Regions from separate parts of the Erwinia sp. L03-1 genome, predicted to be linked through region 1. Evidence: riboswitches for the same ligand, from Rfam matches in the RefSeq annotation. Region 1 holds a riboswitch; the other holds the start of a gene.
The links. A riboswitch is a leader RNA that binds a small molecule or an ion and turns the genes downstream of it on or off. The one in region 1 is predicted to bind thiamine pyrophosphate.

Region 1 (5,894 bases):
TGCATCACCTGAATGGAGTCGATCACCATCAGCCTCGGCTGCTCCTGATCGGCAATCTGGCAGATCTGCTCAATGCTGGTTTCCGACAGCATATTGAGGTTTTCAGTGGGCAGCCCCAGCCGGTGGGCGCGCATCGCCACCTGCTGAAGAGACTCTTCGCCGGTGACGTAGAGGGTTTTCATTCCCTCAGAAAGTTTGCACAGCGTTTGCAGCAGCAGCGTACTTTTGCCCGCGCCGGGGTTACCGCCGATGAGAATCGCGCTGCCCGGCACTACCCCGCCGCCCAGTACGCGGTCAAATTCCTTGAAGCCGGTGCTGAAGCGCGGTAGCGCTTCAAGGCTGATCTCAGACAGCTTCTGCACGCGGCTGATGCCTGCGCTGCCCGCATAGCCCATGCGCTCATTACGCGCCACGGTGGGCGAGGCAGAGAGGCGAACTTCAGTAATGGTATTCCACGCCTGGCAGGCGCTGCACTGCCCCTGCCAGCGTGGATAATCTGCGCCACATTCGTTACAGACAAAGGCGCGCTTCACCGCTTTGGCCAAATCGCCTCCTTAACGCTCATCAGAGATCAGGCTGCCGCTGAGAATACAGAACACGCCCATCAGGTCGGCGTGACGAATGGTCACCGCCGTTTGTTCATTAACTTTCGGTTTAGCGTGATAGGCAATGCCCAGCGCCGACGCCTTGATCATCAGCAGATCGTTTGCCCCGTCGCCGATGGCGACGGTCTGATCGTCGGCGATTTCAAAGCGTTCAGCCAGCTTAAGCAGCGTATCGGCCTTGTAGCGGGCATCCACAATATCGCCCAGCACCTCACCCGTCAGCCTGCCGTCGCGGATTTCCAGCACGTTAGCGGCAATAGCAGAGAGATGGAGTTTGTCCCGCAGGTATTCGGCAAAGAAGGTAAAGCCGCCGGAGGCGATCGCCACGTGCCAGCCCAGCGCCTGGAGCTTTTCCACCAGCTGCGTCAGACCCGGCATCAGCGGCAGCTGGTCACGCACCTGAACCAGGATGTTGGCATCCGCATCTTTCAGCGTCGCAACGCGCTGGCGCAGGCTGGCAGCAAAATCAAGTTCGCCGCGCATCGCCCGCTCGGTCACTTCCGCCACCTGCTCACCGCAGCCTGCCAGCTTAGCGATTTCATCAATACACTCCACCTCTATCGCGGTAGAGTCCATGTCCATTACCAGCAGTCCGGGCGTTTTCAGGTGCGGAATTTTTCCCAGCGGGGCGACGTCCAGGCCCGCTTCATAGGCCAGGCGTGTGGCGAGCGGAGTCAGTGAGCCCGCCAGGCGCACGACCTGATACTGATCAACGCACCAGGCGCTGACGATAACCATCGCTGCACCCAGCTGATGCTGGAGCGCCGTAAGGCTGGCTTTATCAAGCTTGCGGCCGTACAGAAGCCAGCCGGTGCGGCCAGCGCGGTAATCCAGCGGCATGACTTCATCACCGCTAAGAGAGAGAGGTAACCCCGGCCAGAGAGAGACATCGGAAGGCAGGTCGCACCAGGTCAGACTATTTGGCATTACAGCTCCTGTAGGGACATATTAACCACGCAAGAGGCTACCCTGTCAGCCCCGGTTCTGGCAACATAAAGCGAAGAGGCGGACGGCGTTCGTTGAAAAAATATGAAGGGTGAAGATGGCAAAGGCCAGATTAAAATTCCGACTACACCGTACGGCGATCGTGCTGATCTGCCTCACTCTGCTGGTGATGCTGATGCAGGGGGCCTCATGGTTCAGTCTGGGTCATCAGATGGCCCGTTCAGCGCAGGTTGAGGAGCTGGCCCGAACGCTGACGCGACAGGTAGCCTGGAGCCTGACGCCGCTGATGGAAAACAGCGATGATAACCGGCAGAAAATTACCGAGGCCATTGCGCTGCTGACCACGGACAGCCGCATTCTTGATGCCTCGGTCTACGACGATAACGGTGCGCTGCTGGCTCACAGCGGGGAAACCATTAACGTGCGCGATCGGCTGGCGCTGGACGGCCATCGCGCGGGCAGCTACTTCAATCATCAGATCGTGCAGCCGCTGGATACCCCCGATGGCCCGCGCGGCTTCCTGCGCGTAACGCTGGACACTCATGTGCTGGTCACCGAATCCCGTCAGGTGGATAACACCACCAATATTCTGCGTCTGATGATGCTGCTGGCGCTGGCTATCGGCATTATTCTCAGCCGGACGCTGCTGCGCACCCGCCGCACCCGCTGGCAGCAGTCGCCCTTTCTGCTTACCGCCAACCATCCGGTAAGAGAGGATGATGAGGATGAGAACAGCGAAAGCTCCTCGCCGCCAGAGAACCTAAAATAGCAAGATGGGGCCTGTACGGGGCCGTTAACTAACAGGTTACCCCCGCGTCACTGTCCTTGTTACAGCATTGTAATCAAAAATAAAATATCGTATAACAGTCTGCTCCGAGGGGTGTCCAGTAATGGGCTGAGATGGCGCAAGCCGAACCCTTTGAACCTGATCTGGGTCATGCCAGCGAAGGGACGGGTTGGCACTGATCAATTGCCTGTTCATACTTCTGCGTGTCCGGATCTCCACTTATTTTCGGAGGTTCAGTGTCTCATCTACCCATTCCTGATTTCAGCCAGGGCCTGTATGGTCGTCTTCGCCAGCATGCGGGCGCAGAGTGGCAACACTATGTTAATCACCCCTTCCTGCAACAGCTGGCTTCCGGCACGCTTCCCCATGCCGCTTTCCGCCGTTATCTGACGCAGGATTATCTGTTCCTCATCCACTTCGCCCGTGCCTATGGCCTGCTGGTCAGCAAACTGCGCACCCTGCCAGAGATGCGCGCGGCGTCTACGTCTCTCAATACCCTGCTCAGTGAACTCCCGCTCCACGTGAGCTACTGCCAGCAGTGGGGGCTGAATGAAACGGAGATGGCGAATGAAACCGAAGCGCCAGAAACCCTGAACTATACCCGCTACGTGCTGGATATCGGCCACTCAGGCGACGCCCTGGATCTGCTGGCCGCGCTGATGCCCTGTGTAGCGGGCTATGCTGAAATCGGGCTGGGTTTGCTCCAGAATACGCAGACCCTTCTGGAGGGAAATCCCTGGGCCTCATGGATACGCAACTATGGCAATGCGGAGTATCTCAACGGCGTAGGTGCGGCCCTGGCGCTGCTGGAGCGTGTCGGTCAGCAGCATGGTGCCGCGTGCCGGTTTAACAGCCTCGCCGAAATTTTCACTACCGCCACCCGGCTGGAAGCTAACTTCTGGCAAATGGGGCTGAACGCGGCGTCAGAAACGTGAGCGGCGCACGGCCACCGGGCATTGCGTGTCGCGATCTTGGCCTGAGCTTTGGCCAGCGCACCATTTTCCAGCACCTCAGCTTTGATATTGCGCCCGGCAGCTTTGTCGCGCTGCTCGGTGCCAGCGGCAGCGGTAAGACCAGCCTGCTGAAAATCATCGCTGGCCTGGCGGCTCCTGACGCAGGCACGATCAGCGGCAGCGATGGGCTCCCCCTGGCGGGCCGTATCGCCTGGATGGGCCAGAGAGATCTGCTCTATCCCTGGCTGACGGTGATGGATAACATCATGCTGGGCGCACGTCTGCGGGGAGAAAAAGGCGATCGGGAATGGGCCACTCATCTGCTGGAGCGGGTGGGATTAAGCGGTCACGGGAAAACGCTGCCTGCGGCACTCTCCGGTGGGATGCGCCAGCGCGCCGCCATTGCGCGCACGCTGTATGAACGTCGCCCGGTCGTGCTGATGGATGAACCCTTCTCCGCGCTGGATACGCTCACGCGGGCCAAAATCCAGACGCTGGCCGCCGAGCTGCTGGTGGATAATACCGTGCTGTTGATCACCCACGATCCCATGGAAGCCTGCCGCCTCAGCCATCGCCTGCTGGTGCTGGCGGGTTCCCCGGCCCGCATTGATGACAGTCATACCCTGGTCGGGCAGCCTCCGCGCGCGCCGGACGACCCCAATCTGTTAACCAGTCAGGGTGAACTGATGCGACAGCTGGTGAGGGCCGCAGAATGATGCGGGGAAGTGTGATCTTTTGCGGTTTGATCCTGCTGTGGTGGCTGGCAACCTTATGCAATATTCCGGCGTTCCTGCTGCCCTCGCCTGCGGCGGTTGCCTGCGCACTCTGGAACAACCTGAGCTATCTGGCCTGGCACAGTCTGATCACCGCCTCAGAGGTGCTAAGCGGCTTAGTGCTCGGTGTCCTGCTGGGCACGCTGCTGGCGCTCTGTATGACCTTTTCGCCCCGGCTCCAGCGCTGGCTGATGCCCGTCGTATTGACCAGCCAGGCCATCCCCGTTTTCGCGCTGGCGCCGCTGCTGGTGCTGTGGTTCGGCTTCGGGCTGAGCGCTAAGGTGGCGATGGCCGTGCTGGTGATCTTCTTTCCGGTGACCTCCGCGTTCTATGACGGCCTCCGTCGGGTTAACAATGACTGGCTTGACCTTGCCCGAACGATGGGGGCCACGCGCCGGGCGCAGCTGCTGCATGTCCGGCTGATGGCCGCGCTACCCGCCTTCGGCAGCGGCCTGCGGATGGCCGCTGCCGTCGCCCCCATCGGCGCGATTATTGGCGAATGGGTCGGTTCGGCAGAAGGGCTGGGGTACGTAATGCTTAACGCCAACGCCCGAATGCAGACCGATATCTGCTTTGCCGCGCTGTTCATTCTGGTGCTGATGACCGTATTACTCTGGGTAGCGGTTGATGCGTTGCTCCACCGCCTGATCCGTTGGGCGCCCGAAAATAGCTAATCAAGGAATCATTAACGATGAAAAATACCCTGTGCGGACTGCTGCTGACCGCGGCACTGAGCGGCCATGCGCTGGCAGCGGAAAAGCTGACCCTGGTGCTCGACTGGTATATCAATCCTGACCATGCGCCCATTATGGTGGCTGAGCAGATCGGCGCGTTCCGGGCCGAGGGGCTGGATGTGAACATAGTAGCGCCTTCCGATGCCGCCCTGCCGCCGCGCCTGGTTGCCGCAAAACAGGCAGACCTGGCCATTACCTATCAGCCCCAGCTGCACTTCTTTGCGGATCAGGGCCTGCCGCTGGTGCGCATTGGCACGCTGATCAATTCGCCGCTGAATACGGTTATCACTCTGGATAAAAACATCACCTCCCCTGCCGGTCTGGCCGGGAAGAAAATAGGCTATTCGGTGAGCGGCATTGAGCAGGCAACCCTCAGCACCATGCTGAAACATGAACACCTCAGGGCTGATAATGTGCGGTTAATTAACGTGAACTTCCAGCTGGTCAGTGCGCTGCTGGCCGGTCAGGTTGACGCCGTGATTGGCGGCTACCGCAATATTGAAGCTCAGGAACTGAAGCTAAAGGGGAAAGATCCGGTGGTCTTCAACGTGGAAGATTATGGCGTTCCGGCCTATGACGAACTGGTGATCGTCGCCAACCGCGATGCGGTCAACGATCCCCGGATAAAGAAATTTCTTAGCGCGCTGAAAAAAGGCACCGATTATCTGCTGGCTCATCCGCAGGAGAGCTGGCTGGCGTTTGCCAAAGCCCACCCGGAATTAAATACGCCGCTGAATCAGCTTGCCTGGCAAAACTCTCTGCCCCTGTTCGCGAAAGACCCGGCAAAGCTGGACGCCGCCCGTTACCAGGCATACGAACAGTTTCTGTTTGATAATAAGCTGATTAAGAAGATGACGCCGGTGGCGGACTACGCGGTAGAAGTCCATTGATGTTGGAGAAGGTGATTAACGACGGTGGAGACGGGCCTTCATGCTGAATAATGCCCGGGAGACGCAAAAGCGACGACCGGGCAACGCAGTGCGCCGCCAGCGAATCTATCAGACTGGCGGCTGGTGCGGGGTTATCAGGCTTTATCGCCCAGCAGCACCGACTCCAGCGCGATCTGGATCATCTCGCTGAAGGTGGTCTGGCGCTCT
Region 2 (5,894 bases), 540 kb from region 1:
CTGCACCTCCATCATCAGTGAACTGAAGCACGCGCGGATGGCGGGAAGATGCTGACGAAAATAGTCCATCCCGACCTTTGTCTGATGCTCGCCGGTGACCAGCAGCAGCTGATCGAAGCCCATTGCGCGGATGGCCGCGCACTCCCGCTTAATCTCCTCTGCATTCAGCGTTTTACGCCTGATGCGATTACTCATGGAGAAGCCGCAATAGGTGCAGTCATTGGCGCACAGGTTGGACAGGTATAGCGGCACGAACAGATTGACGGCGTGACCGAAGCGCTGCCGGGTTAGCTGCCGGGCCTTCTGCGCCATGGGTTCCAGCCAGGCTTCCGCCGCGGGGGAGAGCAGCGCCATCAGATCCTCAGGGCCTGGTCTCGATGCGTTCAGCGCCCGCTCCACGTCGGCGGCCGTTTTGCTGTGGATCCGCAGGCTTATATCATCCCACTCCAGCGTTTCCCATCGGGAGATAAAGCTTTTCACTGGGCTTCTCCTTTTGTCAGAAAGGCCGTTAACGGGCTGGTGGGCTGCGCCTGCTGATGTCGGCTACCCAATCCGCTCCGCCGCGCCAGCGCGCCTGCTTCTACGGCCAGCCTGAATGCGCGCGCCATCTGTATCGGATCCTGAGCCGACGCCATCGCCGTATTCACTAACACCGCATCTGCGCCCATCTCCAGCGCCTCGCTGGCGTGGCTGGGTGCGCCGATACCGGCATCCACGATCACCGGCACGCTTGCCTGTTCGATAATCAGCGTCAGGAAATCGCGTGTCTTAAGCCCCTGATTGCTACCAATTGGCGCACCGAGCGGCATGACTGCCGCGCATCCCACCTCTTCCAGCCGCCGGCACAGGACCGGATCGGCATGGCAGTAGGGCAGAACGGTAAACCCCTCTTTCACCAGCGCTTCGGCGGCCTTAAGCGTTTCAATGGGATCTGGCAGCAGATAGCGCACGTCGGGATGGATCTCCAGCTTGAGCCAGTGGGTTCCCAGCGCTTCGCGTGCGAGCCGGGCGGCAAAAATAGCCTCTTCTGCGGTTTTAGCACCGGACGTGTTTGGCAGCAGCTGGACGCCGAGCGCCTGCAGGGGCTTAAGTATGCCGTCATCCCCGCCGCGCAAATCCACGCGCTTCATCGCCAGGGTAACCAGCTCCGCACCGGATTCACGCAGTGAATTTAGCATTACCGTCGGGCTGGAAAATTTACCCGTTCCGGCCAGCAGGCGTGACGTAAACGTTTTATCCGCAATAGTAAACATATCAACCTCCGGCAATGGCCTGGAAAATCACCAGCTCATCGCCCTCCTGCAAATGAAAAGATGCCCAGCGGTCGCGAGGGATAATCTGCTGATTAACCGCCAGCGCCGTACCCGGCTGATGGCGGGAAAGCTGTTCGAGCAGTTCAACCAGCGTGGGAGAACCGTTCAGGGCCATGCCGCTGTCATTAATGGTGATGTTCATCGCGGCCTCCACATACCGGGCACGCAGCGCTACGTTCGAGAGTCAGCGTGCGCCAGGTCTGCTGTCGGCCATCGAAAAGCCGCAGCTTCCCTGCCAGCGAGGAACCCTGACCGGCGAGCATCTTTAGGGCTTCCAGCGCCTGAAGCGTACCCATCACGCCGACCACCGGGCCCAGCACGCCTGACGTACGGCAGTTGCGCGGGGGCTCGGTCTCATCGGGCCACAGGCAGCGATAGCAGCCGTGACTGAAGGGCGGGGTTAACACCAGCAGCTGACCGCCGAATCCCACGGCGCTGGCGCTGATCAGCGGTTTGCTGCGCTGTATGCAGGCGGTGTTAATCGCCTGGCGGGTCTGCATATTGTCGCTGCAATCCAGCACCAGATCGGCCATCGCTACCGCCTCCTGCAGGTTACTGTCATCCATACGCTTCTCCAGCACGATAAATTCCACCTGAGGGTTCAGTGCCTGGAGCTGCGCTTTCGCGACCTGCGCTTTTGACAGGCCCGTCTCGCGGCTGCGAAACAGGATCTGGCGCTGCAAATTGCTGATATGTATCTTGTCGTCATCGGCCAGCAGCAGTGTGCCAACCCCGGCAGCAGCAAGATAGAGCGCCGCAGGCGATCCCAGGCCGCCCAGGCCGATAATCAGGACGCTGGCGGCCTGAAGTTTGCGCTGCCCTTCAGGACCGAACTCCTCCAGCAGCAGCTGGCGGCTGTAACGCATAAAGTCACCGTCACTGAACATGCTGTGCGCCTCCCGACCCGACCAGGCGCTGATGGCTGACAGGTACTAAACGCGGGTTGCTATACATGCTCTGCGCCCCCCGGTCCCGCCAGCTGCAATAGCTGCGCGGTGGCTTCCTGCCAGCTGTCGGCCTGCGTAATGGCGCTGACTACGGCGATACTCCCCACGCCGGTTGCCAGCACGGCAGGCGCGCGGCTGAGGCTGATACCGCCAATGGCCACCGTTGATACGCCCTGCAGGCGCGAAAGATGACGCTTAAGCTCTTCTATGCCCTGCGGGGAGGAGGGCATCTGTTTAGTGAGGGTCGGAAAAACATGGCCGAGGGCGATATAAGACGGCTGCTCCTTCAGGGCACGATCCAGTTCGGCGTCATCGTGCGTCGAAAGCCCCAGGCGTAGTCCGGCACGATGAATGGCATCCAGGTCGGCGACGTCCAGATCTTCCTGCCCCAGATGTACGCCATAGGCCTGATACCTGATCGCCGTCTGCCAGTAATCGTTGATAAACAGACGCGCCCGGTAACGCCTGCCCAGGGCGATGGCAGCGGCAATCTCATCTTCCACCGCCGCTTCCGGCCGATCTTTAATCCGCAGCTGGATGGTGCGTACGCCCGCATCCAGCAGTCGCTCAATCCAGGCGACCGTTTCAACGACAGGGTAGAGACCCAGCCGGGCTTCGGTTAAGGGAAATGGACCACGGCTCATACTTTGTCCTCCTGTTTCGCCGCGTAATCACGCACTTCCTGGGAAATTTTCATGGAGCAGAATTTAGGTCCGCACATCGAACAGAAATGGGCAACCTTGCCGGACTCCTGTGGCAGCGTCTCGTCGTGATAGCTGCGGGCGGTATGGGGATCGAGCGCGAGATTGAACTGATCTTCCCAGCGGAATTCGAAGCGCGCTTTCGACATGGCGTTATCGCGGATCTGCGCGCCGGGATGTCCTTTAGCCAGATCGGCGGCGTGGGCCGCTATTTTGTAGGTAATCAGCCCCTGCTTCACATCTTTTTTATTCGGCAGGCCAAGGTGCTCTTTGGGCGTGACGTAGCACAGCATCGCGCAGCCGAACCAGCCAATCATGGCCGCGCCAATACCCGAGGTAATGTGATCGTAGCCCGGCGCGATATCCGTGGTCAGAGGGCCAAGGGTATAAAACGGCGCCTCGTGGCAGTGTTCCAGCTGCTCGGTCATATTGTGACGGATCATCTGCATCGGCACATGTCCCGGGCCTTCGATCATCACCTGCACGTCGTACTCCCAGGCAATCTTCGTCAGCTCGCCCAGCGTACGCAGCTCGGCAAACTGCGCCTCGTCATTGGCATCCTGAATTGAGCCAGGACGCAGCCCATCGCCCAGCGAGAGGGACACGTCGTAGGCCGCGCAGAGTTCACAAATCTCGCGGAAGTGCTGATAAAGAAAGCTCTCCTTATGATGCGACAGACACCATTTCGCCATAATCGAACCGCCGCGCGACACGATGCCCGTCAGGCGTTTCGCCGTCATGGGGACATAGCGCAGCAGGACGCCTGCGTGGATCGTGAAGTAGTCCACGCCCTGTTCCGCCTGTTCCAGCAGGGTGTCGCGGAAAATCTCCCAGTTCAACGCTTCCGCCACGCCGTTGACCTTCTCCAGCGCCTGATAGATGGGCACGGTGCCGATGGGTACCGGGCTGTTACGCAGGATCCACTCGCGCGTTTCGTGAATATTACGACCGGTGGAGAGATCCATGACCGTGTCGGCTCCCCAGCGCGCTGACCAGACCAGCTTCTCGACCTCTTCCTCAATGGAGGAGCTGACCGCAGAGTTGCCGATATTGGCGTTAATTTTCACCAGGAAATTGCGGCCGATAATCATTGGCTCGGATTCAGGATGATTGACGTTGGCAGGAATGATGGCGCGCCCGGCGGCGACCTCCTGCCGCACAAATTCCGGCGTGATGTCCAGCGGCAGATGCGCACCGAAGCTGTTGCCCGGATGCTGCTGGCGCAGCACCTCACCGCGAATGCGCTCGCGACCCATATTCTCTCGCAGCGCAATAAACTCCATCTCCGGCGTGATCCTGCCCTGTCGGGCATAGTGCAGCTGGGTGACGCAGTGGCCGGGCATCGCCCGTCGGGGAAGGGGAAGGTGTTCGAAGCGCAGGTGATCCAGCCCTTCATCGGCGAGACGCTGCTGCGTGTAGGCTGAGCTGAGCGTCTCAATCGTTTGCGTGTCGCCGCGTTCACCAATCCAGCCCTCGCGTAACCGGGGCAGGCCCGCATGAACATCAATGCTGGCCTCTGGATCGCCATAGGGGCCGGCAGTGTCATAAACCGGCACGGGCTCATTATCTTCATATCGGGGGGCGTCTTTGCTGCCGCCGACTCGGGTTGGACTGAGTTGGATTTCACGCAGGGGAACGCGAATATCGGGACGTGATCCCTCAAGCCAGATGCGCGTTGAGTGAGGAAAGGCGGTGCCCTGGAGGGAGTCGATAAACTGTTGAGCCTGCGCGCGCTGTTCGCGGCGGGTGGTTTTCTTTTCAAGGTCAGACATAGCATGTTCCTGATAAATCGGGAAAAGATGCTTGTCCGGAGTTCGGAGGAGTAAGCGCAAAGTGTGGGTAAACAGCAGCACACCCTGACTGAAAAGTTACTCTTGTTCCCTACGCAGGTATTAACCTGGTCAGGTTCCGCGGATCCCGAATTAACGGTCTCAGCCCCTAAGGGCACTCCGACAAGAAGAATTCTGGTCTCCCGGAGGGAGAACCAGAACGGCGGTAACGGCGGCGGCCGCGCGTTACGCCATTGCCCCCTCAGCATAGGGGGCCTCTTTTGAAACTACAAGGATTTTACAAACGGATAACGTTTCAGGCGGGACGGGCCAGGGCAGAATCGTTAGCGGCCGGTGGGGTATCCGCCTGCTTGTCCAGCGCCAGCTGTATAAATTTATCTTCCAGCGTGAAGCGGGCTTCCAGCGCTTCGCCCACTTCAGAGAGCGCGTTCTGGAACTCAAGATAGTTATCGTGATCGATAGCCGTTTCCAGATGAGTATCATAAACCTGCATAATCTCAGCCGTGTTCGCCTGAAGCGCCGGATAGATCAGCGCGGCCTTAGCCAGCTGCTCGCTGCCTTTCATCTCTTCGATAAAGCGCTCGTACACCGTAAAGTGACCAGTGGAGAGATAATCGACCAGACGCTGACAAAAGGTATCCAGTGCGTTTTCATCGAGCGGAGTATGGGATTCCTTGTTAGGCTTAATGCCAACCATTTGATAATAGGCAACCAGTAACTGCTTGCGGGATTGCAGACAAAAGTCCACCAGGCCACTACACCCGGCAACGCGCGCGGTCAGGACTTCTAGTTGGTTGAGCATGTGTGACTCCGAAAGTGATATTTTAAGTGCCCGATCCCAATCCCGTTACGCAGCAAGCCGATTTAGCTGAGGATATGCAATTTATGGAAGTTGAGATTTCTAGCGTAGACGCTGGCTGGTGGGTTGTCAGTCACGAACATAAACTATGGCTGCCGAAAGGTCAATTGCCGCAGGGAAGTGCGCAGGAATTAGGCCTGGTTGGGTCAAAAGCTATGCGGATCGGTGAATGGCAGGGCGAGCCGGTGTGGCTGATACGCGATAGCCGTCCGAATGAGATGGGCACTCTGCGACAGATCCTCGACGGCGATGTCGGCCTGTTCCAGCTGGCGGGGCGCGGGATC

Region 2: it holds a riboswitch for thiamine pyrophosphate, as region 1 does, so the genes downstream of both, thiC (phosphomethylpyrimidine synthase ThiC) here and AC4PCC_RS18115 (TenA family protein) in region 1, are expected to answer to the same signal.

Annotation. Positions count from the first base shown of each region.
Region 1 is NZ_CM178762.1:3,950,474-3,956,367, forward strand. Features, by position in the region: gene radA (DNA repair protein RadA) at 1-545, opposite strand, end outside; gene serB (phosphoserine phosphatase) at 555-1,532, opposite strand; gene AC4PCC_RS18110 (YtjB family periplasmic protein) at 1,648-2,319, shown strand; TPP riboswitch at 2,417-2,519, shown strand; gene AC4PCC_RS18115 (TenA family protein) at 2,589-3,272, shown strand; gene AC4PCC_RS18120 (ABC transporter ATP-binding protein) at 3,269-4,006, shown strand; gene AC4PCC_RS18125 (ABC transporter permease) at 4,003-4,737, shown strand; gene AC4PCC_RS18130 (ABC transporter substrate-binding protein) at 4,755-5,687, shown strand; gene deoD (purine-nucleoside phosphorylase) at 5,822-5,894, opposite strand, start outside.
Region 2 is NZ_CM178762.1:4,494,042-4,499,935, reverse strand. Features, by position in the region: gene thiH (2-iminoacetate synthase ThiH) at 1-480, opposite strand, end outside; gene AC4PCC_RS20540 (thiazole synthase) at 477-1,253, opposite strand; gene thiS (sulfur carrier protein ThiS) at 1,255-1,455, opposite strand; gene AC4PCC_RS20530 (HesA/MoeB/ThiF family protein) at 1,439-2,200, opposite strand; gene thiE (thiamine phosphate synthase) at 2,260-2,904, opposite strand; partial or broken gene thiC (phosphomethylpyrimidine synthase ThiC) at 2,913-4,733, opposite strand; TPP riboswitch at 4,823-4,923, opposite strand; gene rsd (sigma D regulator) at 5,047-5,553, opposite strand; gene nudC (NAD(+) diphosphatase) at 5,637-5,894, shown strand, end outside.